DNA from 4 places in the Thioalkalivibrio sp. ALMg3 genome. Region 3 is predicted to be linked to each of the others. Evidence: predicted binding sites of a transcription regulator. Region 3 holds the regulator's gene; each other region holds the start of a gene.

Region 1 (7,606 bases), on a different contig from region 3:
CCTGCTGGACGAGCCGCCGCCGCCGCCCGACGGATTCTCCGAGGAGTCTTTGCAGGCGCTCTCCCGCCTGGTGGAACTGAAGCTGAAGGACTTCGGGGTGGAGGTCGAGGTGGTCGCGGTGCAGCCGGGGCCGGTGATCACCCGCTTCGAATTGCAGCCGGCGGCCGGGGTGAAGGCCTCGCGTATCTCCGGGCTGTCCACCGATCTCGCACGTTCGCTGTCGGTCATGGCCGTACGCATCGTCGAGGTGATCCCGGGCAAGTCCACGGTGGGGCTGGAGATCCCCAACGAGAACCGCGAGATCGTGGCCCTCTCGGAGATCCTGCGTTCGGATCTGTTCGACTCGAACAAGTCGCCGCTGACCATGGCGCTGGGCAAGGACATCGGCGGCGGCCCGGTGATCGCGGATCTGGCGAAGATGCCGCATCTGCTGGTCGCCGGGACGACCGGTTCCGGGAAATCGGTGGGCGTCAACGCGATGCTGCTGTCGCTGCTGTACAAGTCCACGCCGGAAGACGTCCGCCTGATCCTGATCGATCCGAAGATGCTGGAGCTGTCGGTCTACGAGGGCATCCCGCATCTGCTGTGTTCGGTCGTCACCGACATGAAGGATGCCTCCAACGCCCTGCGCTGGGCGGTGGCGGAGATGGAGCGGCGCTACAAGCTGATGTCGGCGATGGGCGTGCGCAACATTGGCGGCTTCAACAAGAAGGTGCGCGATGCCCAGGCCGGCGGCGAGCCGCTGAAGGATCCGTTGTTCAAGCCGGAGGAGGCGATCACCGAGACCGAGGCGCCGGAACTGGAGCCGTTGCCGTTCGTTGTGGTTGTGGTCGACGAATTCGCCGACATGATCATGGTGGTGGGCAAGAAGGTCGAGGAGCTGATCGCCCGCCTGGCGCAGAAGGCGCGCGCCGCCGGCATCCACCTGATCCTGGCCACCCAGCGTCCGTCGGTGGACGTGATTACCGGGTTGATCAAGGCGAACATCCCCACCCGCATCGCCTTCCAGGTTTCCTCGCGCGTGGACTCGCGCACCATCCTCGATCAGATGGGTGCCGAGCACCTTCTGGGTCACGGCGACATGCTCTATCTGCCACCGGGCAAGGCGATGCCCGAGCGCGTGCACGGTGCGTTCGTCAGCGACAACGAAGTGCATCAGGTGGTCGAGTACCTCAAGTCCACCGGCGAGCCGGACTACAACGACGCAATCCTCGACGAGCCCGAGGCCGGTGCGGCCAGCATCCCGGGGCTGGAGTCGCCCGAGGGGAACGGCAACGAATCGGACCCGCTGTACGATCAGGCCGTGCAGGTGGTCATCGAGTCACGCAAGGCCTCGATCTCGTTCGTCCAGCGCCGGCTCAAGATCGGCTACAACCGCGCCGCGCGCATGGTCGAAGACATGGAGGCCGCCGGCCTGGTCAGCCAGGTACAGTCGAACGGCAATCGCGAGGTCCTGGTTCCCGGCCCGAACGACTGAGCGCCCCGAACCCGAGGGCGTGGTTGGTGTCCATGTCCCTGATCGCGTGACGCGGTTCGTCATCCCTGTGCGACACATTCACGCCGGGTTAAGCCTCGCGGCGCATCATGAATCGCATACCCATCCATCCTGGAGACTGCATGAACGCTCGTCCCCTTACGTGTCCGGGCGCCCTCTGTCGGGCCCTGTCCCTTGGCCTGGTACTGGCCTTGACCGCCGTTCCGGCCCTGGCCGCCGACCGCGGTATGGAGGATGCCCGCGCGGCGCTGGATCGCTTTGTCGATGGCCTGGAAAGCTTCTCCGCCGAATTTACCCAGACCGTGCGCGACGACACCGGCTACGTGCTGCAGGAGTCCGATGGCCGCATGCAGCTGGGGCTGCCCAATCGCCTGCACTGGGAGGTGACCGAGCCGTTCCCGCAGACCATCGTCTCCGATGGCGAGGACCTGTGGATGTACGACCCGGATCTGTCGCAGGCCACGGTGCGCCCGCTGGGGGATGCCTTCGACGCCACGCCGATCGCCGCGATCACCCAGCCGGAGCGTCTGGACGAGCACTTCCGCATGTCACTGCGCCCGGTGCCGGGCGGCGATGCCCTGCGCCTGGTGCTGGTGCCGCGCAACGAACAGGCCGACTTCACCAGTCTGGACCTGGACCTGACCGCGGATGGCGACCTGACCCGCATGGCCTTCCGCGACATCTTCGGCCAGGAGACCGTGATCCTCTTCCACGAAACCGAACGCAATGGCGAACTCGACCCGGGCGTGTTCACCTTCGACCCGCCGGCCGGGACCGACATCTATCGGCCTTGAGCGAGGTCCGCTCGCGGGTTATCTGCCACATAGCGCACAGAGGCCACGGAGAAAACAAAGGCTTTTAGGGAGCGTAGGATGCGTTGAGCGCAGCGAAACGCATCGGTCGGAAGGCGGCGATATTCCGGGTGATCGATGTTGATGCGTTTCGCTTTGCTCAACGCATCCTGCACATGGGCTGTGATACGCCCCTTGGGTTGTCTCCGTGCCCTCCGTGGTTCAATAGTCCTTCTTCGTACCTTCGCGCACTTCGTGGTGAACAAGGCTCTTCGGCTCGAGGGGTTACAATCCCTCCATGAGTGATTCCCCCGAAGGCGATCTGTTCGGCCCCGATCCGGACGTGGCCTCGCCCGAACCCGAACCGGCCCCGGTAGCCCTGGATCCCTCGGCGCCGCTGGCCGAGCGCATGCGTCCGGCGCGGCTCGACGAGATGGTCGGCCAGGACCACCTGGTCGGCGCCGATGCCGCGCTGCGCCAGGCGATCGAGCAGGGCCAGACCCCGTCGATGATCCTCTGGGGCCCGCCCGGCTGCGGCAAGACGACGCTCGCGCGGCTGGTGGCGGCGGCCGGAGCCCAGCGCCTGGTCACGCTGTCCGCCGTGCTGGCCGGGGTCAAGGACGTCCGTGCGGTCGTCGAAGCCGCGAAGACCCGCCGCCGCAATGGTGTCGGGACGCTGCTGTTCATCGACGAGATCCACCGCTTCAACAAGGGCCAGCAGGACGCACTGCTGCCGCACATTGAGGACGGTACGCTGACCTTCGTCGGCGCGACCACCGAGAATCCTTCGTTCGCACTCAACAGCGCGCTGCTGTCGCGCGCGCGGGTCTATCGCATGGAGGCGGTCGGGGCGGAGGCCATCGAGGCCCTGATCGACCGGGCCCTTAATGACCCCGAGCGCGGTCTGGGCGGGCGCGGCCTGACGCTGGACTCGGGGGAGCGTCAGCGTCTTGCGCGCGCCGCGGACGGCGATGCCCGGCGTGCCCTGAACTGGCTGGAGACCGCCTCGGACCTGGCGCGCGATGGCGCCATCACCGGCGACGCGCTGCGCGCGGTGATGGGGGCGCAGTCACTGGCCTTCGACCGTCAGGGCGATGCCTTCTACGACCAGATCTCCGCCCTGCACAAGTCGGTGCGCGGGTCCGATCCGAACGCCGCGGTGTACTGGCTCACCCGCATGCTGGATGCGGGCTGTGACCCGGACTACCTCGGTCGCCGCCTGCTGCGCATGGCCTACGAGGACATTGGCCTGGCCGCGGTTGGCCTCGGTGCGCGGGTGCTGGCGGCCTGGCAGACCATGGAACGTCTGGGTCGGCCGGAAGGCGATCTGGCGCTGGTACAGGCAGTGATCGAACTGGCCTCCGCACCCAAGAGCAACAGCGCCTATGCCGCGCTGAACGGCGCGCGGGCCGCGATCCGCGACAGCGGCAGCGCGGGCGTGCCCCTGCACCTGCGCAATGCCCCGACCGAGCTGATGCGTGCCGAGGGCTTCGGTGCCGGGTATCGCTACGACCACGACGAACCGGACGGGTTTGCGCGCGGACAGGTCTATCTGCCCGAAGGGCTGGAAGAAGCGCGCTTCTATAGTCCGCGCCGGGATGGTACCGAGCGCGCGCTGGCGGAGCGTCTGCAGCGTCTGCGCGGCGGCGGTGAAGACCCCGGGGACGGGGGCTGACGGGGTGACATGAGGATTCGACATCACAAGAGCTGGCTGACGGTCGCGGCGATCCTGTTCGGGGTCTCGCTGGCGTGGATCCTGTTGACCACCGAGTGGCCCAGTCTCGGCGTTCCGCTGGGCGAGCTGGAAGTCTGGCTGCTCAGCTGGGGCCCTGGGGCCTACCTGGTATTCGTGCTGGCGTTTGTCGTGCTGGCCCTGTTCCCGCTGCCGAGCACCTTCTGGATCCTGCTGGGCGGGGCCTTGTTCGGTCCCTTCACCGGTGGCGCCCTGAGTCTGCTGGCGGCCACCGTGGCGGCGGTCATCGCCTTCATGCTGGCCCGTACCTGGCTGCAGCCCTGGCTGGTTCCGCGCATGGGGCCGCGCAGTACCCGGCTGCGCGAGGATGTGGAGGCCGAGGGCTGGCGCGTGGTGGCCCTGACCCGGCTGGTACCGGTGTTTCCGTTTGCGCCCACCAACTATGCCCTGGGACTGGTGCGCCTGCCGCTGCCCGTGTTTGCACTGACGACGGTGGTGGCGCTGATCCCGGGCCTGTTCGCCTATGCCTGGCTGGGGCATGCCACCCGCGAGGTGGCCAGTGGTGCCGACAGCGGGGTGCAACTGGGTCTGGCGCTGCTCGCGGTGCTGGCATTGCTGCTGTTGCTGCCGCGCCTGGTGCGGCGCATCTGGCTGGGACAGAAGATGCTGCACTCGGACTCAGACCCAGGCCAGCAGTACCCCGAGGCCCAGGGCGAAGAACAGCAGCGCCGCGAGCGCGCGTAGCAGCCGCAGCGGCAGGTGACAGGCGAAACGCTGGCCCAGCCATACGACCGGCGCATTGGCCAGGACCATACCGATGGTCGAGCCGATCACGACCAGGATCAGGTTGTCGAAGGTCGCGGCCAGCGCGGCGGTAGCCACCTGCGTCTTGTCGCCCATCTCGACCAGGAAGAACAGCACCGTGGTGGTCCAGAACACGCCGTGTTTCGAGGGGGCGGGCAGCTCGTCCTCGCTATCCGGCACCAGCACCCAGGCGGCCATGACGATGAACCCGAGCCCCAGCCCCCAGCGCAGCCACTCGTCCGGCACGCTGGCGCCGATCCAGACGCCGGCCAGCGCGGCGAGGAAGTGATTGGCCAGGGTCGCCACCACGATGCCCCAGATGATGGGCCAGGTCTGCTGGTAGCGGCAGATCAGGAGCAGCGCGAGGAGTTGGGTCTTGTCGCCCATCTCGGCGATGGCGACGATGACGGTGGAGACGAGCAGGGCTTCCATGATGGTCTTCCGGACCGGGCGGCTACTGCGGACCGCGGTGGTGAGGCCAGGGGGTTCCCGGGCCTGCCGCGTCGCGCCCCCTGAAGCTGGCAAAAGTGTAGAAGGCGGCCCCGTTACCGGCAAGAACGGGCTGCGCCGTGCGCGGGCCTTGGGTAGGATGCGCGCGATGAAAGCCTTCGTACGCTGGGTCGATCGCGCACCGCTGTGGCTGTTTGCCCTGCTGGTGGCCACGCTGGGCCTGGCCCCCTGGATCCCCGAGCCGCATGTCGCGGAGAAGCTGCGCTGGCTGCTCGCCGGCGAGCTGACCCGGTTGTGGGACATCCTCGACCTGGTCATGCACGCCATCCCCTGGCTGTTGATGGCCTTCAAGCTCTACCGGACCAGCGTTACGGTTAGGGGCAGGCCCTGATCCGAGTGTTTCTCCGCAGCTTGTGGGAAATCGACGCCGGGCGTGCCTGCCGCTACGGTTGCAGCACGTTTCAAGCACTCAGGAGAACCCCATGCGCTTTATTGTTGCTGTCACCGCCGGTACCGACGACCCCACCCGTGCGACGCTCGGCATGATCGCCGCCAACGTGGCCAAGCAGCAGGGCCATGACGTGACCGTCTGGCTGCAGGGCGAGGCCGTGAACATCGCCAACCGCAATGTCTACGACAAGATCGTCGGCCACAACATGCCGGCAATGAAGGACATCGTCGATTCACTGGTCAGTGAAGGCGTCCCGTTCTGGGCCTGCGAGGCCTGCGCCAAGGGCCGCGACGTCGGCGAACACAACTTCCTGCCGAACGCCGAGATGGCCGGCATGGGCCAGTACGTCCAGGCCGTCGCCGACTTCGACCGCTCGATGAGCTTCTAATCGTTCATCGTTGCTCGCGGGCGGGGGTGTGATCCCCCGCTCGTTCTGATCTCCCGCCCCTGCCAGTGCCCCGAACTGGCACATTGCATGCTTGTTTGTTCCGCGAGGCATCCGCGGATCATGAGCATGAGTCAGAATCTCCCCCCGAATACCCTGTCCCCGAGCGTTTCGTATGAAGAGGCCATTGGCGACTTCCTGGTCGCCTCGCGCAAATGCGAGGTAGTGAGCCTGGAGCGCCTGCTGGAGGCCGTGCAACTGGTCGGGTGCATCCGTGCCCTGGTGCATCAACTGCAGCGTGAACGCGGCGCTTCCAGCCTCTGGATCGGCTCGGCTGGCCAGCGTTATGCCGAGGAGCTGGGGCAGTATCGAACCGAATCCGACACCACGGCGGCGGCCTTTCGCGAACACCTTGATGGCTGGTTACAGCCGGGGGCCTGTGCCCACGCGCGCAGCCGGTTGCTGGGGCGCATGGCACTGGCCCTGCACGGGCTGTCCGGGCTGCCCAGCCTGCGCGAGGAGGTCAACGAGCGCACGCTTTCGCCGATGGAGGCGATGCGCGGATTCAGCGAACTGATCCGGTCGCTCCTGGCCGTGGTATTCGAGGCAGCGGATTCGGCTACCGACCCGGAGGTCTCCGGTGCGTTGGTCGCTCTTTTGAACTTCATGCAGGGCAAGGAGCTTGCGGGTCAGGAACGCGCGATCGGTGCTGCGGGCTTTGGCCAGGGCGTGTTTGACGGCGAGCTGCGCCAGGCCCTGTTACACCGTATCGATGCCCAGGAACGTTCGTTTCGCATCTTCTCGGAGTTTGCCCCGGAATCGGCCTGCGGCGCCTGCCGTCAATTACAGGGCGCGAGCTTCGCCGCCGAGGTCGAGCGCCTGCGCCGTCAGGCCTGCACCCAGACCGATGGCCAGCCGGCCCCGGCCCGGGCCGAGGCGTGGTTTGCCTGCACGACTGCGCGTATCGACGCGATGAAGGAGATCGAGGATCGGCTGGAGATGCACCTGAACGAGTGCTGCTCCGCGCGCATCGTGGCGGATCGCGCGGACCTGGGTGCGGTGCGTGACCGTATCGCGCAATTGGCCGAGTCGGAGTTGCGCGACAGCGTGCCGTATGCGGTGTTTTTCGGTGCGCCCGAGGGGCTGGATTCCGACGGCGTGGGCGGCGATAACCCGCTCAATGTGCCGATCGTCGGACATTCGGTGATGGACCTGGTGCAACGCCAGGCCAGTCGTCTGCAGTCGGTGGAGGACGAGCTGCAGGCGGCGCGCCAGGCCTTGGCCGAGCGCAAGACGATTGAGCGAGCCAAGGCACTGCTAATCCAGCATCGCGGCCTGACGGAGGACCAGGCCTACAAGCTCCTGCGCCAGACTGCGATGAACCAGAACCGGCGTCTGGCCGAGGTGGCCGAGGCGACCGTCGCCATGTCTGACCTGCTGGGGAAGGGCCTGTAGGAGATTCTATGTCTCTCCACAAGGGATCTTAGGTTGGTAATCGGTCTGATTTTTCATCAGGGCGAAGGCGACGCGGGCCAGC
Region 2 (7,606 bases), on a different contig from region 3:
CCCCGAGGAGCAACACACCGGCCAGCGCCGCAGCGGCACCCGTGAAGTGGACGATGCCGGAACCGGCGTAGTCCAGGTAGCCGATCTGGTCGAGGATACCGCCACCCCAGCTCCAGAAGCCCTGGATCGGGTAGATGAAGCCCGTCAGCACGACCGCAAAGGCCAGGAAGGCCCACAGTTTCATGCGCTCGGCCACGGCACCCGAGACGATGGACATCGCGGTGGCCACGAACACGACCTGGAAGAAAAAGTCGGCACGATCGGAGTAGTAGATGTCGCCACCGCTACCCAGCACGTCCGCGACTGCGTTGTCGCCGCTGATCAGGAAGCCCAGCCCCGGGATAATGGAGCTGAGACCATCGCTGTACATGATGTTGTAGCCGATCAGCATGTACATGATGCTGGCGATCGAATACAGGGCGATATTCTTGGTTGCGATTTCGGCCACACTCTTGGTGCGCACCATACCGGCCTCGAGCATGGTAAAGCCCGCGGCCATCCACATCACCAGTGCACCGGCCACCAAAAAGTAAAAGGTGTCCATCGCATAGGCGAGTTCGACAACTTGCTGTTCAATTTCCATGATTGAAATTCCTCATTCGCTGGAAGGCAAAGGTTTAAAGCGCTTCCGGTCCGGTTTCGCCCGTGCGAATACGCACGACCTGCTCCACCGGCGTAATAAAGATCTTGCCGTCGCCGATCTTGCCCGTGCTGGCGGACTTTGAAATGGCCTCGACGACCTGGTCGACCAGGTTTTCGTCAACGGCCACTTCAAGCTTCACCTTGGGCAGAAAATCGACTACATACTCGGCACCGCGATACAACTCGGTATGACCGCGCTGGCGACCAAAACCCTTCACTTCGGTCATGGTCATGCCCTGCACGCCGATCTCCGAGATCGCCTCGCGAACATCATCAAGCTTGAACGGCTTGATCACGGCGGTAATCATCTTCATGTCAGACTCCTGTGGGCGGGTCCGCTGATCCACGGACCCGCCTTTTCATTAAGAGGTAATAGCCGGCTTCAGAACGTCTTGGACCAGCCCACCCAGGCGCCCAGGTCCTCGTCGGATTCGTCGACATACTCGAGGTTAAGGCTGAACTCGCCCCAGTCCCCGGCGTCGCGCGCCAGGCTGGCGGTGTAATGGGTGTAGTTTTCGGCATCGGAATCGTCGAAGCGGGTACGACCCACGAGGAACCCGGCGCTGTAGACATCCATGAACGGGATATCCAGACCGGCGTAGAAGTACATGTCGTCATCCTGCAAGGCCGAGTCATCACTGTCGTGAACAACATAGGCCATACCGCCGTAGAGACCGACGGTGCCAGTATCAAAGCTGACTTCCCCGTAGATCTCGCCAAAGTCGGCGCTCAGGGAGCCGGTGTCATCACGGGCATCGGGGTAGGCATAGTAGATGTAGCCAACGTCGTATCCGAACCCGCTGGCGAACTCGTCGGCGAATCCGGCATAGAGATCGAGTTCGTAGCTGGTGTCATCACCAAAATCGACGTTCGACAGCCAGGTTCCGGCGTAAAACCCGGAGGCATGCTCGTAATCAATGCCGCCCTGAATGGCCGCACCGTCATCGCTTTCGGAAAAGCCCCTGAAGTAGTAGTTGGACACCGCACCAATGTTCACGGACAGCTCCGCGGCGGCGGTGGAGGTAAACGCGACGCCACCGGTGGAGCCTACGGTGAGGACAGCAGCGGCCAGCGCGGAACGGGTGAACTTCTTCATATTGGTCATCTCCCAGATTGGTCAATCGAGTGTCGCGTAGTCGACACCCGGTCCTTGCACGGGCTGTGCCAAGTACCAAAAGGGAGCAAAATCGGCTTTTCACAACACGTGTTGCGGCCGAACCACGAGGTTTTGCCTCTGGATGGTGCGCACTAAAAGTGCACACGCACCAAAAGCGTGCGATCAACGAAAAGTGTGAACACGGTCCGGTCCCCGCACGGGCCAGACGCGGAACAAGAGACAGGAAAGCGGGCCGGAAGGGCCCGTAGGAGAAGAGGGGCTAGTCGGACGTCGCGAGGGTGCCGCGCTCGATCTCGATGCCGACCTCGCGTACACCGGGAACGGCCCCGGGCTTGCCCAGTTTGATGCGCACCCAGGGGGTGCCGAACTGGGCCATCAGGGCCTCGGCGATCTCTTCGGCCAGGGATTCCAGCAGCGCGTGCGGCTCGCGCGTGACGATGGCGCGCACCGCGTTGGCCACCGCCTCGTAATCGACGGTATCGCCGATCTCGCCGGAATAGGCGGCGATGCGGGTATCCGCCGCCAGTTCGATGTCGAATCGCAGGCGGCGCTGGATCCGCTGTTCCCAGTCGTAGACACCAACAACGGCATCGATTTCGAGGTCGCGCAGATAGATTCGATCCATGGGCTCGGCGGGCTCCTGTAGGTCGGCGCCTATCCTACTGCCCGGGCCGCACGAGGTACACCGAGCCGTTATCATGGAGCTCTCCTTGCACGGCTTCGAGACACGCATGAGCGAGCCCTTCCACGACCTCCCGTGGCCCGACACCCCCGAGGGCGAACCGCGCCGCATCGGGGTAGAGATCGAGATGGCCGGGGTCTCGCTGGAGATTATGGCCGAAGCAGTAAAGGCCGAATTCGGAGGGCAGATCGAACCGGACAGTGCGTTCGTCGCCCGCGTGCGCGATACCGACGTCGGCGACTTCCAGCTGGAACTGGACGCCCGGGTGCTGAAGGACCGGGCCTACCGCGAGCATCTCGCGCGCCTCGGCATCTCGCTGGACGACTCCGACAAGGCGGCGCTGGATCGCTGGCTGGCCGACGCCGCCGGCCGCCTGGTGCCGCATGAAATCGTGGCCCCGCCGATCCCGGTGGCCGACCTGCCCCGCCTGGACCGGGTACGCGCGGCCCTGCAAGAGGCCGGCGCCCAGGGCACCGAACGCTCGTTTCTCTACGCCTTCGGGTTGCAGATCAATATCGAGATCCACCGCACCGATGCCGAGTGGCTGCTGGCGATCCTGCGCAGCTTCCTGCTGATGGCCGAGGCCCTCACCGCGGCCGGCGCAATCGACCTGGCACGGCGACTGTCGCCCTACATTCGGGCATTTCCCGGGCCCTTTGTACGCCACATGCTGGACCCGGACTTCCAACCCGATCAGGCCGGCCTGATCGATGCCTACCTGGCACACAGCCCGACGCGCAACCGACCACTGGACCTGTTGCCCTTGTTTGCCCACTTGGACCCGGAACGGGTCAACGCCGCACCGGTGGAACACGACTTGATCAAACCGCGCCCGGCCTTCCATTACCGCCTGCCGAACTGCGAGATCGACGACCCGGACTGGAGCCTGGCGCGACCGTTCAATGGCTGGGTCGAGGTGGAACGCCTGGCGGCGGATCCGGAACGCCTGGAGCGCCTGTCGCGGGAATACCTGGACCGCCCCGGCCAGGCCCTCGGCCGCTGGGCCGACGACTGGAGCCAGCGCCTCCGTGACTGGTTCTGACTCGGCTCCCAATGCAACCAGCCGGGTCACGCCCCAAGCCCGTCGCCCGGTGATCGCGATCACCGGGCCGGACCAGGGCGGGGGTCCGGCCTGGCTGTTCACCGCCCTGGCGGTGTGGCGCGCGGGAGGCCGCCCTTTGCGGTTGCGCCCGGGAAAGCCGCGCGGCCGTTGCCCGTTCGACGGACTGATCGTGGGCGGCGGGGCGGATGTCGACCCCGAGCTCTACGGCGAGACCCTGCCCGACGGGCCGGATGCGGCGGCCATCCGCCAGGCGGAGCGCCGCCTCTCGCAACGGCTGATCGGCTATCTCTTCTACCCGGCCCTGTGGCTGCTGCGCCGGCTGTTCCAGTCGCACGGCGGGGTACTGGACGTCGACCGCGACCGCCTGGAGAAGGCCCTGATCCACCGCGCGCTGGACGATCACCGCCCGATCCTCGGCATCTGCCGCGGCATGCAGCTGGTCAACGTGGTGCGCGGCGGCACGCTGCAGCGCGACCTGGCCGAGTTCTACGTGGAAACACCGCAGGCCCGCAGCCTGTTGCCGGTCAAGCCGGTCCAGCTGGAGCCGCGCAGCCACCTGGCCGACATCCTGGGCGACGCCACGCTGCACGTGAACGCCCTGCACAATCAGGCGGTGGATGGCCTGGGTCGCGGGCTAAGGGTCGCCGGCCGCGAGAGCAGCGGCGTGGTACAGGCGATCGAAGCCGACCGCGGCTGGTGCATCGGCGTGCAGTGGCACCCGGAATACCTGCCCCAGAAGCGCCGCCACCAGCGTCTGTTCCACGCCCTCGTTCAGGCCGCCGCCAACAACGGCTAAAACCCGATTCACCAAGAAGACACGAAGAAGGGCAGGCGCTCAGGCCGGGTACGGCACGGAGAGGCCGCCGAGGCCGCAGTAGCCGTGGGGGACCTTGGCCAGGTATTGCTGGTGATCCTCTTCGGCGAAATAGAACGCCGGCCCTTCGCCGATCTCGGTGGTGATCGTTCCGCCCCGTGCCTTGTCCAGCGCGGCCTGGAAGCGTTGGCGGCTGGTCTCGGCGGCCGCCAGCTGGTCCGCATCGGTGGTGTAGATCGCGGAGCGGTACTGGGTACCGACGTCGTTGCCCTGGCGCATGCCCTGGGTCGGGTCGTGGCCTTCCCAGAAGGTGCGGAACAGCGCATCCAGGTCGACTCGCCGCGGATCGAATACCACACGCACCAGCTCGGTGTGCCCGGTCTGGCCGCTGCATACCTCGCGATAGGTCGGATTCGGGGTATAGCCCCCACCGTAACCGACGCTGGTGGAGTACACCCCGTCCAGCTGCCAGAACAGGCGCTCGGCGCCCCAGAAGCAGCCCATGCCGAACTGGATCACCTGCATGCCCTCGGGGTACGGCGGTGCCAACGGGGTTCCCAGCACCATGTGGCGCCCGGGCACCGGCATCGGCTCCTCGCGCCCGGGCAAGGCCTGCTCGGGCGCAGGCATGCGCGGCTCGGAAAATGCGAACATCGGCGACTCCATCAGTCAGCCGGGGTGAGCCGGATCAGCTCCCCCGGGTTGTGGTCGGTAAGTACGTAGATTGCGCCCTCGTGCACGCGCACGTCGCGCACACGGCGATCCAGATCCGGCAGCACCTCGGACTCATTGACCAGGTCGCGCCCGTCGAAGGTCAGGCGGCGCAGCGTCTGGTGCGCCAGTCCGCCGACCAGCAGGTCACCATCCCAGTCGGCAAAGGCCGGATCGCGCAGGATCGCCATGCCGGACGGGGCAATGGAAGGCGTCCAGTGATGCAGCGGTGACTCCATCCCCTCCTTCTCGGTCAGACCCTCGCCCACCTGGCCGCCACGGTATTCCTCGCCGTGGGTAATGACCGGCCAGCCGTAGTTCAGGCCAGGTTCGATGATGTTGACCTCGTCACCCCCGCGCGGGCCATGCTCGTTCTGCCAGAAGGTGCCGGTCTCGGGGTCCATCACCATGCCCTGCGGGTTGCGCACACCCCAGGCCCAGATCTCCGGGCGGGCGTCGGGTTCATCCACCAACGGGTTGTCATCCGGCACCGAACCATCGTCATGCAGCCGGATGATGCTGCCGATATGGGTGGAGGTGTCCTGCGCATGATCGCGATCGCCGCGGTCACCCACGCTGATGTACACGTACCCGGCCTGGTCAAACACGATGCGGCTGCCGAAGTGGCGGCCGCCGCTGACACCCGGCTCGGCGGTGAACAATGTCTCCACGTCCTGCAGCTCGCCATCCTGGAAGCGCCCACGCGCCAGGCGGGTCGTCAGTCCGCTCTCCACGCTCGCCGAGTAGGTGAAGTACAGCCAGCGGTTGTCGGCGAAATTGGGGTGCAGCGCAAGATCCAGCAGCCCGCCCTGGTTGCGCGCCTGCAGGTCGTCCGGCAACCCCGGGACCAGCGCGCCCCGCCCGTCGAAGGACTCGGCGTCCTCGAACCAGCGCAGGGTGCCCGGGCGTTCGCTGATCAGTGCACCGCCGTCGGGCAGGAAGGCGATGGCCCAGGGGTGATTCAGTTCCTCGTGCAGCACGCTGACCTGCAGATCCTGCTGCCCGCCCTCCAGGCCCTCGGCCGAGACCCCGGAGGACCCGGTGCATGCCACCAGAAGGCTCACGGTCATGGGAACCACCGTTGCACGTCCCAGGATATGTTTGCGCTTGCTCATGGTTCGCTCCTTGTTCGGTCCGATGTCCATTGGTACCTGCGTTCAGGCGGCGGGTTCCCTCGGCTGGCAGACAGGGCACCAGTACGTCGAGCGGCCGTGTTCGCCCAGCAGGGCAGATTCGACCGGTGCGCCGCACTGCCGGCAGGGCTCGCCACGGCGGCCATAGACGTTCAGGAACGCTCCCTCCTCCGCGCGCTCGCGGGTGATGCGCGGACCCGGCTTCAGGTTGCGCCGCAGCAACCGCTCGGCATCGCGGTACAGCCCCGCCAGCACCCGCTGCGACACCTGCCCGAGAGGCCACAGCGGGTGACAGCCTTGCAGGAACAGCACCTCTGACTTGTAGATGTTTCCGATGCCCGCCGCCAGCGACTGATCCAGCAGCACATCCAGGATCGGGCGCGCCGGGTCCGCGACGGTCCGCACCCGTATGACCACGGCATCCAGGTCGATCGCCGGGTCCAGCAGATCAGGGCCGACACGGGCATCCAGACGCGGGACATCCGCCGCCCCCGCCGTGCGCGGGCGCCACTGCAGCTCGCGAGGATGAAAACAGACCAGCACCCGCTCCGGGAGGCTGAGGACGGCCCAGGCACTGGAGGCCGGCTTGTGCCAGGCGACACCCGGGGCGTACTGATGCCAGGTCCCGTACATGCCCAGGTGGGTGCGCAACTGCCACGGCCGGCCATCCGCAGCTGCAAGATCCAGCAACAAGTGCTTGCCCCGGGCCTGCACGGTCCCGGCGGTCATCGCGCCATGCTCGAGCAACGGATCGCCGCGCCGGGTGCGGGTCGCTACCGCAGTCAGCGTTGCGCCCTCCAGTACCGGCCGCAACGCGGCGGCCAGCTTGTGGATCGTGTCGCCCTCGGGCATGAGGGCGGGATCAGCGCTCGCGCGCGGGGTACAGGCGCGGCTCGCCCTCGGGCCGGGTGCGGAACAGGCGCATGGACCACAGGTACTGCGCCGGGGCCTGCTCGATGCCACGCTCGATGGCGGCGTTCATCTGCCGCGCATCGACGGCATCATCCCCCGAGGGATAGTCTTCCAGGGGCGGCCACAGGCGCATCACGTACTGGTCCGCCGCCGCGTCATACCAGGCGAAGCTGGGCAGGACCGCCGCCTTCGACATGCGCGCCAGACGCGCCAGCGCGGTCAGCGTGGCCTTCTGCACACCGAAGAAATCCACGAATACCGCGCCCTCGGCGCCTAGGTCCTCGTCCGGCAGGTAATAGAAGAAGCGACCGCGCTTGAGCTGGCGAATGGCCGGGCGCAGGCCCTGGTCGCGGGCGAAGATATCGCCGGAATAGCGCGTGCGGCTGCGGTGGTTGATCCACTCCAGCACCGGGTTCTTCATCGGCTTGGCGAAGGACACGCCGTCGAACATCTGACTCATGCGCACACCGCCGTAATCCAGCCCCAGGGAATGCGGCGCCAGGATGATCACTGGCGTCCCGCCGGAGCGCAG
Region 3 (7,606 bases):
GGAGAAGCCCCGGCCGGGGCTCGACGCATGCCTGGACTATGCCGATGTCCTGATGCTCTCACGCGACTGGGCCGCGAGCGTGGCGGGCACTCCCGAGGCTGCGCTGCAGCAGCTTTCCGAGCGCTTTCCTGATCGCATCCTGACCGTGACCGCCGGGGGCGAAGGGGCCTGGATGGCCGTGCGGGGCGCGATCCACCATTGTGAAGCGACGCCCGGACGGCGGGTGGTCGACAGCGTGGGGGCAGGGGATACCTTCAATGCCGGGTTGATCCACGCGCTGGTCTCCGGGGAGCCCCCGGAGCAGGCTTTGACGGCCGCTGTGCGCCTGGCGGAGCGCAAGCTCGAGCAGGTCGGCCTGGACGGGCTGGGTGACGCGGCCTCCGACCCGGGAGCGTGGCCCGGATAGCCCCCGCAGGGGATGGTGGTTGTTGACCGGGGCGGGCGGGACTCGGAGGTTCAGGCCTCTTCGCCGAAACGATCGGCAACCAACTCTGCGAGTGCATCCAGCGCCTCCGGCGCATCCTTGCCTTCGGCCTCGATGGTGATCTCGCTGCCCTGGGCGGCGGCCAGCATCATCACGCCCATGATGCTCTTGCCATTCACCTCCTGCTGGTTGCGGGAGACGGAGACGTCCGCGGCGAACTTGCTGGCCAGGCTGACGAACTTGGCCGCGGCGCGCGCGTGCATCCCCAGGCGATTAACGATGGGGACTACGCGCTGCGGCATCGCTGCACTCCTGATCGCAGAGGAGAATCCCGTCATGGCCGCCCGAAAGGGCCTTGTTGACCAGTTCGGTCAGGGGGAGGTGTTGATAGTTGAGCACGCGGATGAGCATTGGCAGGTTGGCGCCGGCGATCACGCGGGCATTTGCACCCCGGGCGACGCGAATCGCCACGTTGGAAGGCGTGGAGCCAAACATGTCGGTCAGAACGAGCACCCCCGAGCCGCTGTCGAGGGTCGCCAGGCGCTCGCGGGCGCGGGCCAGGACCTCGTCGGGGTCGTCGTTCTGGGACATCGCCATGGACTCGCAGTCCTCGGGCAGGCCCCCGAGCATGCTCTGCGCGGTCTGCAGCAGGGTATCGCCCAGGTTTTGATGCGTGATCAGAATGAGACCAACGCCCATGGATCTGCTCCGATTGCGGGTTCCAGAAGGCCCTCGTCCCGCGTCCAGTGGTTACTGTTTACCCAGCTCGCGGTGACGGGTGCTAACAGTAACATGTTCCCGATCCTGCCACGCCTCCGCAAGCCGCTCCACCAGATACACCGAGCGGTGTTGCCCGCCGGTACAACCGATGGAGACCGTGACGTAGCTGCGGTGATCGTCCAGCAGGCGCGGCAGCCACTGCGACAGGAATCCCTGGATGCTGTCGAACATGGCCGCGACCTCCGCGTGCCGCTCAAGGAACTCGCACACGGGCGGGTCGCGACCGGTCAGGGCGGCCAGATCGCTTTCGTAGTGCGGATTGGGCAAGCAGCGCACGTCGAACACGAAGTCGGAATCCAGCGGCGCGCCGTGCTTGAAGCCGAAAGACTGGAACTGCAGGGATAGCTCGTGTTCCCCGCGCTCGCCTATGCGGTCGCGCAGGGTGCGGGCCAGATCGTGCATCGACAGGCGCGAGGTGTCGACCGTCAGATCGGCCTCCGCGGCCACATGGCCCAGCCACTCGCGTTCGCGGTCGATGGCCTCGACCAGTGGCACGCCGTCGCGCGCCAGCGGGTGGCGCCGGCGGGTCAGGTGGTAGCGCCGCAGCAGCACCTCGCTGGCCGCCTGCAGGAACAGGACCTCCACCTGCACCCCGTCCGCCCGTAGTTGCGCCAGGAGATCGGAGAACCCCTCCAGGGCCTCCAGGCCGCTGCGCACATCCACGCCCACGGCCAGATGGCGGTCGGTCTCGGTGTCGTAGTGGCCCTGCCGGACCTGATCGATCAGGTCCGGCAGCAGCGGCAGCGGGAGGTTGTCGACGCAGAAGTAGCCGGCATCCTCCAGGGTGTGCAGGGCCACGGTCTTGCCGGACCCGGACAGGCCACTGACGATTAGCAGGCGCATGGCCGATTCAGCCCTCCGGGTCCGGGTTGGGGACCGTAGTGGCGGGCACCGCGCGATGGTAGGGCGGCTCCTCCGTCTCGCCGCTCATCTGGCGGCGCTGGCGTGCGCGCAGGTCGTCGCCAGCGATATAGCCCTGCATGTGCAGCATGTGGTTGCGCACGGCCGCCTCGATCATGACCGCGATGTTGCGCCCCGGCGCGATCGGCAGGCTGATCAAGGGGACGCGCAGGCCGAGGATATCGATCTCGCCGCGGCGCCCGTTCAGCCGGTCATCGGGGACCGGCGAGGGTTCGCCATGATCGCGTAGGTCGATGATCAGGCGCAGGTACTTGCCGCCCTTGATCGCGGAATCGCCGTACATGGCGCGGATGTTGAGCACCCCAAGACCGCGCACCTCGAGCAGGTCCTGGAGCAGGGCCGGGCAGTGGCCGCGCACGATGTCGGGCGCAATGCGCGCGAATTCGGGGGCATCGTCGGCGATCAGGCGATGCCCGCGCGAGATCAGTTCCAGTGCGACCTCGCTCTTGCCAACGCTGGAGGCGCCGCTGATCAGCACCCCGATCCCGAGGATCTCCATGAACACGCCGTGGCGCACCTCGAAATGGGCCAGGCGCTGCTGCAGGAAATAGCGCAGCAGCGAGATAATCTCGTGGCTGCTGGTGCTGGAGCACAGGATCAGCGGCAGCGCCTCCTGCGGGGCGTCGGGCATCTCCGAGAACGGACAGGTGTCCTCGGCGAAGATCACCGCGGTGGTCCCAGTGCGGGCCATCTCCAGGATCAGGTCGTTGCACTGGGTGGCGCTGAGGCTGGAGATGTAGCGGGCCTCGAAGTCGCCGATGATCTGGATGCGGTTGGGCCGGATCAGGTTGAGATGGCCGGCCAGCGGCAGGTCGTCCCCGTCGTCGCCGACCAGCTTGCGGTCGGGTGCTGCATGTTCGCCGTGCACGAAGCGAAGATCCAGGCGGTTTCCCATGGCCTGGATCAGGCTCTCCACGTTGATGTCGCGGGCGATCCCGCCTTCTCCCAGCGCCTCGTTCATGGCAGACGCTGCGCGCCGGAATCGCGGCTGGAGGCGGGTTCCACGGGCTTAGTCCTCGCTGAAGCGGCGCACGAGTTCCTGTTCCAGGGCCGCCGCGTCCCCGGCCCGGCGCAGCGCTCCGATGGTGTCTGGCTGCGACAGGCCGCGGGCGAGTTGGGCCAGCAGGTCGAGGTGGTCGCCGGTGGCGGCCTCCGGGACCAGCAGTGCGATCAGGATATCGACCGGCTCGTGATCCATGGCGTCGAAGTCGACGCCCTTTTCCAGGCGCAGCACGGCCACGCGCGGCGCCTCGAGATCGGCCAGGCGGCCATGGGGAATCGCAACCCCATGGCCGAGACCGGTGGATCCGAGTTTTTCGCGTGCGGACAGGGCCTCGAAGATCGCATTGCTTCCTGGTCCCGTGCCGTCACCTCCGCCGGCGAGGAGGTCCGCCAGGGCCTCCAGGGCCCGTTTCTGGCTGGAGCACTCGGGTTGCAGGCCAATGCGCTCGGAGGTGATCAACTCGGCAATCGTCATGGATCAGGAGGCCTGCTCGCGGTTGCGCTGGGCACCTTCGGCGCGGTGGTGGTCCTTGACCTTTTCCTTGTGCTTGATCAGCTGACGGTCGACTTTGTCGATCAGCGCGTCGATTGCGGCATACATGTCCTCGTGAGAGGCCTCGGCGTGGATGTGATTGCCGCTGACCTGGAGATTCGCTTCGGCCTGGTTGTGCTGATTCCGGGTCTTCTCGTGGGTCAGCACGACGTGGACGTCGATGACCTTGTCGAAGTGGCGCTCCAGCTTCGCGAATTTCTCGTTGACGTAGTCGCGCAGGGCGTCGGTGATGTCCACGTGGTGGCCGGTCAGGTTGATCTGCATGGTCAGGACTCCTTGGTTACTTGCTGCCGGTGGGCATCGAGGCCATCTGCCGGCGTTCGCTGGATGAAGGGATGTGCATCGCCTCGCGGTACTTGGCCACGGTGCGGCGCGCTACGTTGATGCCCCGGTCCGACAGGACCTGGGCGAGCCGGGCATCGCTGAGCGGCTTGTTCGGGGGTTCGTCGCCAATCAATTCGCGAATCATGGCACGGATGGCGGTGGCGGAACACTCGCCGCCATCGTTCGTGCCGACATGGCTGGAGAAGAAATACTTGAACTCGAAGACCCCGCGCGGGGTGTGCATGTATTTCTGCGTGGTAACCCGCGAGATGGTCGATTCGTGCATCTCCAGGGTCTCGGCAATGTCGCGCAGGATCAATGGCTGCATCGCGACGTCGCCATGCTCGAGAAAGCCCTGCTGGCGATGGACGATCGCCTCGGCGACCCGCAGCAGGGTGTCGTTGCGGCTGTGCAGGCTCTTCAGGAACCAGCGTGCCTCCTGCAGCTGATCGCGCATAAAGGCGCTGTCGCGGGCATCCGAGACCTGGCGCACCATGCCGGCGTAGAGGTCGTTGATGCGGATGCGCGGTGCGATCTCCGGGTTTAGATCCACGCGCCAGCCCTCGGTGGTGTGGCGCACGTAGACATCCGGGACCACGTATTCCGAGGTGGCGGAGCTGATCTGTGCGCCGGGGCGCGGGTTCAGGGTGCGGATCAGATCCAGTGCGCGGGCCAGTTCGTCCGGGTCGCGTACGCCGGACTGGCGCTGCAGGGCCTTGTAGTCGCGCTTGCCCAGGCTGTCCATGCCGTGTTCCAGGATCGCCCGTGCGGCCTCGCGGGCCGGGGCGTCCGGGGCCAGTTCGCGTAGCTGGATCTCCAGGCACTCCCGCAGGTTGCGCGCGCCGACCCCCAGCGGGTCGCACTGCTGAATCCAGTGGAGCACTGCCTCGACCTCGTCGACGCCGACGGTTTCATCCTCGCCTCGGCTGATGGTCTCGGCCAGGGTTTCCAGGTCACCCTCGAGATAGCCGTCGGGGCTGATGGCGTCGATCAGGGCCGCCCCGATGCGCTGGTCGCGCGGTGTCAGATGGCTCAGATGCAGCTGCCACAGCAGGTGATCCTGCAGGCCCTCACCGTCGTCGTCGCTGGTGTTTTCCAGCGGGTCGCGGTCATCCACGCCCTTGTTGGGCGTCGGGGCCGGCTCGTAGATGTCGTCCCAGCGGCTGTCGGTCGTCAGTTCCTCGGGGATCACGTCGTCGCTGGTGGTGGTGGCCTCCATGCGATCGCCTTCCACCAGCTCGCCGTCCTGGTTCAGGCGCTCGGTGTCGGCCTCGGCATCTTCGTCCTCGACCTGTTCGAGCATGGGGTTGCTCTCCAGCGCCTGCTGGATCTCCACCTGGAGCTCGAGCGTGGACAGCTGCAACAGGCGGATCGCCTGCTGCAGTTGCGGGGTCATGGTCAGCGTCTGACCCAGCTGCAGATTCAGGCCGGGTTTCAGCATCGGGTATGCGGGGCGAGGGTGGGCATTGATGGAATCTTAAAGCCTGCCTTGTGGTTTGTGCACCGACCGGGCCGCATACGGGGCGCTTTCACAGGCGGAAGTTCTCGCCGAGATAGACCCGGCGCACCTGGGGATCGGCCAGCAGCTCGTCCGGTGTCCCGGCGGCCAGCAGGCGGCCTTCGCTTAGAATATAGGCCCTGTGGCAGATGCCGAGGGTCTCGCGCACGTTGTGATCGGAGATCAGTACGCCGATGCCGCGCTGGGCGAGATGCCGAATCACGTCCTGGATGTCGCCCACCGAGATCGGGTCCACCCCGGCGAAGGGCTCGTCCAGACAGATGAAGCGCGGATCCCCGGCGAGGGCGCGGGCGATCTCGGCCCGGCGCCGTTCCCCACCGGACAGCGCGATGCCCGGGCTGTGGCGCACGGTCTCGAGCTGAAACTCCTCGATCAGCGCATCGCCAATGCGGCGGCGCTCGTGGCGATCCAGCCCGGGGCGCAGTTCCAGCACGGCCTGCAGGTTGTCCCACACGCTCAGGCGGCGAAAGATCGAGGCCTCCTGCGGCAGGTAGCCGAGGCCGGCGCGCGCGCGTACGTGGATGGGGGCGCGGGTGATGTCGCGCTCGCCCAGGGTGATGCGCCCGGCATTGGGACGGATCAGCCCGACCAGGCTGTAGAAGCAGGTGGTTTTGCCGGCCCCGTTCGGGCCCAGCAGGCCGACCACCTCGCCGGGCGCGAGGTCGACGTCCACCTGGTCCAGCACCGTGCGCTGGCCGTAGCGCTTGGTCAGCTCGCGTCCGATCAGGCGGTCGTTGGTTTGTGCCGGTGTGGCGGATGGGCTGGGGGCGGTGGCGTTCATTCGTCGTCGCGCGGCTGGATGGTGATGCGCACGCGCTCGCTGTCGCCTTCGCCGCGTTCGGCCTCGATCACGTCGGTCGTCAGGTCGTAGGTGATGCGCTTGCCGCGCGCCTCCTCGCTGGTGGTGATCACATGGGCCTGGTCGGTGAGGATCATGCGGTCCTCGTTCAGCAGGTAGTCGATGCGCAGGGCGGTGGCAATGCGCATCTCTCCGGTTTCCGGATCGGGTGATTCCAGGCGTGCCGGCTCGCCGTGGGCCTCCATTTCGTAGGGGCGGCGATCGCGGGTGCGCACGTAGACCTTGTCGGCCTCCAGGGTCATGTCGCCGCGGATTACGATCACGTCGCCGGTGTAGGTCCCCAGCCCCTGGCGTTCGTCCATCTCCGCGCGGTCGGCAGTGATCTCCACCGGCAGTGCCGGGCCCGCCGAGCCCTGCTGGGCGAGCGCGGGCGTGGCCAGCAGGGCTAGCAGCAGGAGCGCCGCCAGGCGGGCACCCGGTTGGCCCGGACGGTGGCGAAGGCTATGGGGATTCGGGGTCATGCGCGGGATCCTCCTCGCTCGTCTCGCTGTAGAGCGAGTACACGTCATGGAACAACTCTATGGTATCCCCTCGCGAGTCCACGCGCAGACCGGTGCCGCGCTGGAACAGGCCCGGCTGGTTCAGGGTGGAAAGGGCATCCGAAGTGGCGACCATGGTGTCGGTGGCGACGCGAACATCCCGCGAATCGATGATGGTCTCTACGCGTTCGCCGCGGGGCGGCTGTACGCCGTGGGTGGGGCCCACCAGGTCCAGGGTCACGGCGGCCGGTTGATGCAGTGCGGCGGGGGCAGTCCAGCGCCATTCGATACCGCCTTCGGCGAACAGGTCGAGGTCCGGGTCGTCCACCCATTGGGGGCCGTCACGTCCAAACTCGCGCAGGCGGGTGCCGCGCAGACGATGGCTCAGTTCGCCGTCGTCGCCGGTGGCATGCAGGGTGAAGCCGTCAATCTGCAGCGTGACCTCGCCCTCGGGCGGGCTTACCTCAGCCTGCGCCAGGGGCACGGTCGCGAATGCGAGCACGGCCAAGGCCCATCCGAGTCGGCTGCGAATCCTGCGGCTCATCCGTTCAGGTAGGTCTCGAACAGCGCGTCGAGCCGGCTCTGCGCGGCCAGCAGGCCCTCGCAGGCCTCGCGCACGGCCCCGCGCCCACCATGGGCCTCGGTCACCCACTGGGCATGCTGGCGCACCAGCGGGTGGGCGTCGCCGACCGCGATCCCGAGCCCGACCCGCTGCATCGCTGGTAGATCCACGATGTCGTCGCCC
Region 4 (7,606 bases), on a different contig from region 3:
CCCTCGGGCAATACCCGGGCCCGGCCATTCATGGCCGGGCCTTTTTGTGCGCCCGCAAAGCGGGCAAGCGCAACCCAACAGTGCAAGGCCCTGCCCCGCCTCGAGGCAACCGCGTCATCCCGACCCTGCCAGACGCCCCCGAACGCCCACCAACACGTCGTTTTCGCACTGGCAGGCTTTCTGCATAACCCACGGCATGGCACTCCACCGCATATCCGATTCGACCCCACCGGACCTGGCCACCCGGGAGCAGGAGATCACCCTGCTGCTGGAGGTTGCCAAGCTCATGGGCCGCTCCGGCGACCCGGATGCCGCGATCTACCGCATCCTCGGGATGATGTCCCAGCTACTGGGGCTCAACCGCGGCCGCGTCCTGTTGCCGGATCCGAACAGCGGCCAGCTGCGCATCCGCCACGCCTACGGCCTGACCGATGCCGAGCGCGACCGCGGCAGCTACAGCCTCGGCGAGGGTGTCACCGGGCGCGTCATGAAGACCGGCCAGATCGCCCTGATCCAGGACATCGACAACGAGCCCGAATACCTCGCGCGCGCCATTGACCGTTCCACCCTGCCGCAGGAGACCGTCGCCTACATCGCCGTGCCCATCGTCCAGGACGAACACGCCATCGGCGTGCTGGGTGTGCACCGGCTGCGACGCCGCTCGCGCCAGTTCCAGGACGACCTGAACCTGCTGCGGGTGATCGCGAGCATGATCGGCCAGGTGCTGCGCATCCACCAGCTGATCGCCGAGCGCACCGCCGAGCTGGTCTCGGAGAACCGCTACCTCAAGAGCGCCCTGGATACCCAGGGCGGGCAGTACGGCATCCTCGGCGAAAGCCCGGCCCTGCGGCACGTCCTCAAGCAGGTCCACCGCATTGCGGATACCCAGGCCACCGTCCTGATCACCGGGGCCTCCGGGACTGGCAAGGAGAAGATCGCGCGCATGGTCCACCGGATCAGCCAGCGCAATGCAAAGCCGTTCATCTCCATCAACTGCGCCGCCATCCCGGCCGACCTGCTGGAATCCGAACTGTTTGGCCACGAAAAGGGGGCCTTCACCGGCGCGTCCAGCGCCAAGACCGGCAAGATCGCCCTGGCCGACGGCGGCACGCTGTTTCTTGACGAGATCGGCGACATGCCGGAGGCGTTGCAGTCGAAGATCCTGCGTGTACTGCAGGAACGGGTGGTCCAACCCATTGGCGGCAACCGCGATCTCCCGGTGGACGTACGCATCATCGCCGCAACCCACCAGAACCTGCAGGCCGCGGTGAACGCCGGGAACTTCCGGCTCGACCTGTTCTACCGCCTGAACGTGATCCCGCTGCACATGCCGGCCCTGCGCGACCGCGCCAGCGACATCCGCCTGCTCACCCGCCACTTCCTCGACCGCTACACCCACCTGCACGGCTGGAACGTGGTCGTCGACGAGGGCGTGCTGGAACGCCTGGAGGCCTTCGACTGGCCCGGCAACATCCGCCAGCTGGAGAACGTGCTGGAGCGCGCCGTGCTGCTGTCCACGGATGGCCGCATCGGCACGCCGCTGATCGACGAGATCCTGCATGAGGAATCCCGCATCAGCCCGTTCGAGAGCGAGAGGCACGGCCTCCGAGACGAGCATGCACCGGCACCATCGCGGCACAACGAGCCCCGAACCCTGCCCTCTTCCGGCGCGTCCTGCACCAGCGCGGTGCGCCCATATCAGCGCGTACACGCCACCGAGGCGGAGCGCCTGAAGCGCGCGATCGAGCAGACCGGGGGCAACAAGACTCGCGCCGCGATGGACCTGGGCTTGACCCCGCGGCAATTGCGCTATCGCCTGAAAAAGCTCGGCATAGAAACCACTTAGGCCCACCGCTCAGACACCAGTGGACCTTTTGTTCCCTTCGTCGACAATGTCGACCAATGGTCCGATCTCCCGGCACTCGCGCGCCGCCCTGGGGGCCCATTGCCCACGCTTGGCATGGCACCTGCAATGACCCTCGACATGCGCGGCAACGATGCCCGCATCGATTCGACCCACGAGGAGAGCCGACCATGCCGACCAAGAGTCTTCACGATCCCTTCGACGCCAACGCCGACCTGCGCCACGGCTCCAGCTGCCGCCACGGGCACACCGGTCCCGGCAGCTGCAGCTGCTTCGACACCGCGTCCCCGGACCTGGAAGAGAAACTGGAACGACGCGCCACCCATGAGCCCGTACAGGCCGATGCCCACGCCACCGGCGAGGACCTGAGCGACGAGGCCATGGTCGATCGCGCGGTAGAGAGCGCCATCGTCCGCGGCATGTTCGGCCACAACGAGATCAACCGCCGCCGCTTCCTGCAGATGATCGGGGGCGGCACGGTGGCCGCGGCCCTGGGCTCCATCCTGCCGCTGGACAAGGTCAAGGCCGCAATCAAGGACGGCGGGCCGCTGGAAAAGACCAAGCTGCGCGTCGGCTTCGTGCCAATCACCTGCGCCACGCCGATCATCATGGCCCACCCCATGGGCTTCTACGAGCGCCACGGCCTGGATGTCGACGTGATCAAGACCGCCGGCTGGGCGGTGGCCCGCGACATGTCGCTGTCCGGTGAGTACGACGCCTCGCACATGCTCTCGCCGATGCCGCTGTCGATGACCCTGGGCTCCGGCTCCTCGCGCGAGCACTACATCATGCCGGCGGTGGAGAACATCAACGGCCAGGCCATCACCCTGCACAACAAGCACAAGGACAAGCGCGATCCCAAGGACTGGAAGGGCTTCACCTTCGCCGTGCCCTTCGAGTACTCCATGCACAACTTCCTGCTGCGTTACTACGTCGCGGAACACGGGCTGGATCCCGATCGCGACATCAGCATCCGCGTCGTGCCGCCGCCGGAGATGGTCGCCAACCTGCGTGCCGAGAACGTCGACGGCTACCTGGCCCCCGACCCCTTCAACCAGCGCGCGGTCTGGGACGGCATCGGCTTCATTCACATGCTGACCAAGGAGATCTGGGACGGCCACCCGTGCTGCGCCTTCGCCTGCTCGGCCGCCTTCGCCGACGAACACCCGAACACCTTCGGCGCCCTGTTCCGCGCGTTGATCGAGGCCACCCAGTACAGCTCGGATATCAACAACCGCGCCGAGATTGCCGAGGCCATCTCCCCGCGTGCCTATCTCAACCAGCCGCAATCGGTGGTCGAGCAGGTGCTGACCGGGCGCTATGCCGACGGCCTGGGCGAGGTCAAGAACGACCCGCACCGGATCGACTTCGACCCCTTCCCCTGGCACTCGATGGCCACCTGGATCCTCACCCAGATGAAGCGCTGGGGCTATGTGGATCGCGACTTCGACTACAACCGCCTTGCGGAAGACGTCTTCCTCGCCAGCGAGTGCGCCGAGGTCATGACCGAGCTGGGCTACGAAGCGCCGAGCGACACCTACAAGAACTTCGAGATCATGGGCAAGGTGTTCGACTACACCGACCCGGAAGGTTATCTCGACAGCTTCGCAATCCGCAGGAGCTAAGCCATGTTGAGCAATCTCAACTTCCGGGCGACCGTTCTCTCGCTGGTGATGCTCGTGGTCTTCCTGGGCGTGTGGCAGCTGGCCACCGCCCCGGAGGTCCTCGCGCCGCAGCAGGGCGAGCTGAGCGAATACGAACAACTGATGGGGGGCGGGACCGATCGCAGTTCCAGCAGCGGCATCCCGGCCCCCACCCAGGTGTTCAGCCACGCCTTCAGCGAACTGAGCAACCCGTTCTACGACGCGGGCCCGAACGACAAGGGCATCGGGATCCAGCTGGCCTACTCGATCTACCGGGTCCTGCTGGGCTTTGCCCTGGCCGCGCTGATCGCCATCCCGCTCGGCTTCGTGATCGGCATGTCGCCGCTGCTGAACAAGGCGTTCGATCCGTACATCCAGATCCTCAAGCCGATCTCGCCCCTGGCCTGGATGCCGCTCGCCCTGTTCGTGATCCGCGACTCGAACATGTCGGCAATCTTCGTGATCTTCATCTGCTCGATCTGGCCGATGTTGGTGAACACCGCCTACGGCGTCGCCTCGGTGCGCAATGACTGGCTGAACGTGGCCAAGACCCACCAGCTGTCGAACCTGCGCACCGCGTTCACGGTGATCCTGCCCGCCGCGGCCCCGACCATCCTCACCGGCATGCGCATCTCCATCGGCATCGCCTGGCTGGTCATCGTCGCCGCGGAGATGCTCGTGGGCGGCACCGGCATCGGCTACTACATCTGGAACGAGTGGAACAACCTCGATCTCGCCAGCGTGATCTTCGCGATCATCATGATCGGCATCGTCGGCTTCCTGCTGGATGCCTCCCTCGCCCAGGCCACCAAATTCGTGCGCTACGCCGACTGAGTCGGCGCAGCCCAACCAGGAGACCTATCATGAGCAAGGGATTCCTCGAAATCGAGAACCTGAGCCAGCGCTTCCCGCAGCCCGACTCCAGCGAACTGATGACCGTGTTCGAGGGCGTCGACGTGACCATCAACAAGGGCGAGTTCGTCTGCCTGATCGGTCACTCCGGCTGCGGCAAGTCCACCATCCTGAACGTGCTCGCCGGTCTGGCCACACCGACCGACGGCAACGTGATCATGGACAACAAGGAGATCAACGGCCCCAGCCTCGACCAGGGCGTGATCTTCCAGAACCACAGCCTGCTGCCATGGCTGTCGGCGCGCGACAACGTGATGTTCGCGGTGCGCGCCCGCTGGCCGAACTGGAGCAAGGCGAAACGCCTGGAACACGCCGAGCGCTACCTGCACATGGTGGGCCTGGACCACGCCATGGACCGCAAGCCCTCGCAACTCTCCGGCGGCATGCGCCAGCGCGTCGGCATCGCCCGGGCCTTCGCCATCGAACCCAAGCTGCTGCTGATGGACGAGCCGTTCGGGGCCCTGGACGCCCTGACCCGCGGGGTCATCCAGGAAGAGCTGCTGAAGATCTGGTCGGAGACCCACCAGACCGTGTTCATGATCACCCACGACGTCGACGAGGCGATCCTGCTCGCCGACCGCGTGCTGCTGATGACCAACGGGCCGCATGCCCAGGTCGCCGAGTCGGTGAAGATCGACATCCCGCGGCCGCGGGAACGCGCCACTTTGCACCAGAACGACGCCTACTACCCGATCCGCAACCACCTGGTCGACTTCCTCGTGAACGGCGCCAAGGAGATGTCGGCCAAGGCCCAGGCGGGCGCCGCCCGCGGTGACAACCCGCGCCACAGCCCGCGCATCGTCAACCCGGCCAAGCCCGAGGCCAACCCGGAACCCGGTCCGCGCATGGTTCGCGCGGTCTGACCCCCAGTCCATCCATCGCATTCAAGGAGCACAGTAATGAGTCTCAGCAAGAGCGCCATGACCACCACCATCCTCGAGGCCAAGGAGAACCGCGGAACTACCTGGGCCGCGATCGCCGAGGCCACCGGGCTGCACGAGGTCTACGTGACCTCCGCCTGCTACGGCATGAACCACCTGGAGGGCGACCAGGCCAACAAGCTGGCCACCTTCCTCGGTCTCGGCCCCGAGGTCTCGCAGGCGCTGCAGGCCTTCCCGCACAAGGCCTGGGACAAGACCATCCCCACCGACCCGGTGATCTATCGCTTCTACGAGGCGATCAACGTCTACGGCGACACCATGAAGGCGCTGATCCACGAAAAGTTCGGTGACGGCATCATGAGCGCCATCGACTTCACCATGGACATCGACAAGGTCGAGGACCCGAAGGGCGACCGCGTGAAGATCACCTGGAACGGTAAGTTCCTGCCCTACAAGAGCTGGTAGCGTCCCCATCGGTCACGCGGCGGCCGGGCGCGCCGCGTGACCGCCCTTTCCCGCGAGCCGGTACCCCAGCGCCCGTTCGCGCCCGAACGTGTACGGCAAGTCCCTTCGCATAGTAGGCTCTTGCCGATGTGCCATCCATCCACCCTGCCCCGTCTGCTGATCCTGCTGATCAGCCTGTCCGTTGCCGCCCCCGCAATGGCGGCAAATAGTGACGACGCCAGCGTATACACCATCGGCGTGCTGGCCTTTCGCGATGCCGAAGAGACCACGGCCCAGTGGCAACCCACAGCCGACTACCTGAGCACGCAGGTCGACGCGGCCGAATTTCGCATTCAGGCACTTAACTATCCGGACCTGGAGCAGGCCGTCGCCACCGGGGACGTCGATTTCGTCCTCACCAACACCGGCCATTACGTGCGCCTGGAGGCGCAACAAGGCATCACCCGCCTGGCCACCCTCATCGCCGAGGAGCAAGGCCAGCCCATTCGTCAGTTCGGCGGGACGATCCTGGTCCTTGACGAACGCAATGACCTCCAGTCACTGGACGACCTTCGTGGGCAGCGGTTGCTGGCGGTGGAAGAAGACTCTCTGGGCGGTTGGCTGGCCGGTTACGGGGCCCTGCGCAGCGCTGGCGTGGATCCGTTCGAGGACCTGGCGTCGGTTCACTACACGGGCATGCCCCACTACCGGGTGATCGAGGGCTTGTTAACCGGCGAGGCCGACGCCGGCATGGTGCGCACCGGCGTGCTGGAGGAACGGCTGCAATCGGGCGACCTGCCCGCCGACACCCTGCGCGTACTGGCGCCCCGCAAGACAGCGGGGTTTCCATTTGCCCACTCCACCCGGCTTTATCCTGAATGGCCGTTCTCGCGTCTTGGACACACCCCTGACCAACTGGCCGAAGCCGTCACGATCGCCCTGCTGAGCCTGCCCGCGGATCACCCCGCGGCGCGTGAAGGCGGCTACCACGGCTGGTCAGCCCCGTTGTCCTACGGGGCGGTACACAAACTCCTGGAAGAACTCGGCTACCCGCCCTACGACCGCACCGTGGCAATCAGCCTGCGCGCCTACTGGGAGGCCCGGCCGGAGGTCCTGCTCGGCTTCATGGCGGGGCTATTGCTGCTGAGCGGGTTGGCTGCGCTCTACTACCGGCGTCTGACGCGGCGGCTTTCACTGGAGGTCGAGCAACGCCGCGCGGCGGAGGGCCGCCTGCGCGCACACGAAGCTCGCCTGGCGTACCAGGCCGGGCATGACCCGCTGACCGGACTGCCCAACCGCACGCTGCTGCAGGAGCACCTTGACGAGGCCATGCAACAGGCTCGCCAGCGGCAAGGCCTGGTGGCCATCCTGTTCGTGGATCTGGACCGCTTCAAAAACATCAATGACAGCCTCGGCCACCGCGTCGGCGATGACCTCCTGCAAATCCTGGGCGAGCGCCTGAAGACGCGCTTCGAGGCCCGCACCGTGGCCCGGATTGGGGGCGACGAATTCATCGCGGTAATCGACGACGCCGCAGAGCATCAAGAGCTCGAGGCCCGCGCCCGCCAGCTTCTGGAGCTCATAGCCGAACCCTTTGCCGTCGGCGGCTGGACCAACTTGCAGGTAGGCGCGAGCATCGGTATTGCACTGTTCCCGGAGGACGCCACCGAAGCCGGTGAGCTTCTCACTCAGGCCGATGCGGCGATGTACGAGGCCAAGGACGCCGGGCGCAACACCTTCCGCTTTTACCGTACCGCCCTCACCGATGCCGCCAACCAGCGCCTGGAGATCGAGAACCGGCTGCGGCACGCCCTGGCCCAGAACGAACTGGAGGTGTTCTACCAGCCTCAGGTACACATGAC

The links. Region 3 encodes sigma-54, which starts transcription at its own class of promoters, with help from an activator protein. Its sites were predicted from a motif close to TGGCANGNTNCNTGCTT; they were not measured.
Region 1: F622_RS0111460 (nitrate regulatory protein) is a predicted target of sigma-54. The motif match lies at 6,149-6,165, and genes of this name have one in related genera.
Region 2: F622_RS0112205 (TorF family putative porin) is a predicted target of sigma-54. The motif match lies at 1,793-1,809, and genes of this name have one in related genera.
Region 4: F622_RS0109385 (CmpA/NrtA family ABC transporter substrate-binding protein) is a predicted target of sigma-54. The motif match lies at 1,957-1,973, and genes of this name have one in related genera.

What each region holds. Positions count from the first base shown of each region.
Region 1 covers NZ_KB906231.1:205-7,810, reverse strand. The annotation lists gene F622_RS0111495 (DNA translocase FtsK) at 1-1,477, shown strand, start outside; gene lolA (outer membrane lipoprotein chaperone LolA) at 1,618-2,289, shown strand; gene F622_RS0111485 (replication-associated recombination protein A) at 2,585-3,961, shown strand; gene F622_RS0111480 (TVP38/TMEM64 family protein) at 3,971-4,723, shown strand; gene F622_RS0111475 (TMEM165/GDT1 family protein) at 4,658-5,215, opposite strand; gene F622_RS0111470 (hypothetical protein) at 5,382-5,624, shown strand; gene F622_RS0111465 (DsrE family protein) at 5,716-6,072, shown strand; gene F622_RS0111460 (nitrate regulatory protein) at 6,199-7,524, shown strand; partial or broken gene F622_RS13485 (transposase) at 7,531-7,606, opposite strand, start outside.
Region 2 covers NZ_KB906232.1:53,998-61,603, reverse strand. The annotation lists gene F622_RS0112215 (ammonium transporter) at 1-583, opposite strand, end outside; gene F622_RS0112210 (P-II family nitrogen regulator) at 618-956, opposite strand; gene F622_RS0112205 (TorF family putative porin) at 1,025-1,738, opposite strand; gene folB (dihydroneopterin aldolase) at 2,019-2,384, opposite strand; gene F622_RS0112195 (amidoligase family protein) at 2,458-3,483, shown strand; gene F622_RS0112190 (gamma-glutamyl-gamma-aminobutyrate hydrolase family protein) at 3,533-4,300, shown strand; gene msrA (peptide-methionine (S)-S-oxide reductase MsrA) at 4,340-4,972, opposite strand; gene F622_RS0112180 (PQQ-dependent sugar dehydrogenase) at 4,984-6,144, opposite strand; gene F622_RS0112175 (DNA-formamidopyrimidine glycosylase family protein) at 6,187-7,014, opposite strand; gene F622_RS0112170 (lysophospholipid acyltransferase family protein) at 7,025-7,606, opposite strand, start outside.
Region 3 covers NZ_KB906224.1:85,351-92,956, forward strand. The annotation lists gene F622_RS0107720 (PfkB family carbohydrate kinase) at 1-406, shown strand, start outside; gene F622_RS0107725 (HPr family phosphocarrier protein) at 457-726, opposite strand; gene F622_RS0107730 (PTS sugar transporter subunit IIA) at 698-1,123, opposite strand; gene rapZ (RNase adapter RapZ) at 1,175-2,047, opposite strand; gene hprK (HPr(Ser) kinase/phosphatase) at 2,055-3,086, opposite strand; gene F622_RS0107745 (PTS sugar transporter subunit IIA) at 3,135-3,602, opposite strand; gene hpf (ribosome hibernation-promoting factor, HPF/YfiA family) at 3,606-3,944, opposite strand; gene F622_RS0107755 (RNA polymerase factor sigma-54) at 3,961-5,445, opposite strand; gene lptB (LPS export ABC transporter ATP-binding protein) at 5,534-6,304, opposite strand; gene lptA (lipopolysaccharide transport periplasmic protein LptA) at 6,301-6,843, opposite strand; gene lptC (LPS export ABC transporter periplasmic protein LptC) at 6,824-7,405, opposite strand; gene F622_RS0107775 (HAD family hydrolase) at 7,402-7,606, opposite strand, start outside.
Region 4 covers NZ_KB906226.1:97,779-105,384, forward strand. The annotation lists gene F622_RS0109380 (sigma-54-dependent Fis family transcriptional regulator) at 197-1,846, shown strand; gene F622_RS0109385 (CmpA/NrtA family ABC transporter substrate-binding protein) at 2,035-3,489, shown strand; gene ntrB (nitrate ABC transporter permease) at 3,493-4,341, shown strand; gene F622_RS0109395 (ABC transporter ATP-binding protein) at 4,371-5,282, shown strand; gene cynS (cyanase) at 5,319-5,765, shown strand; gene F622_RS0109405 (bifunctional diguanylate cyclase/phosphodiesterase) at 5,892-7,606, shown strand, end outside.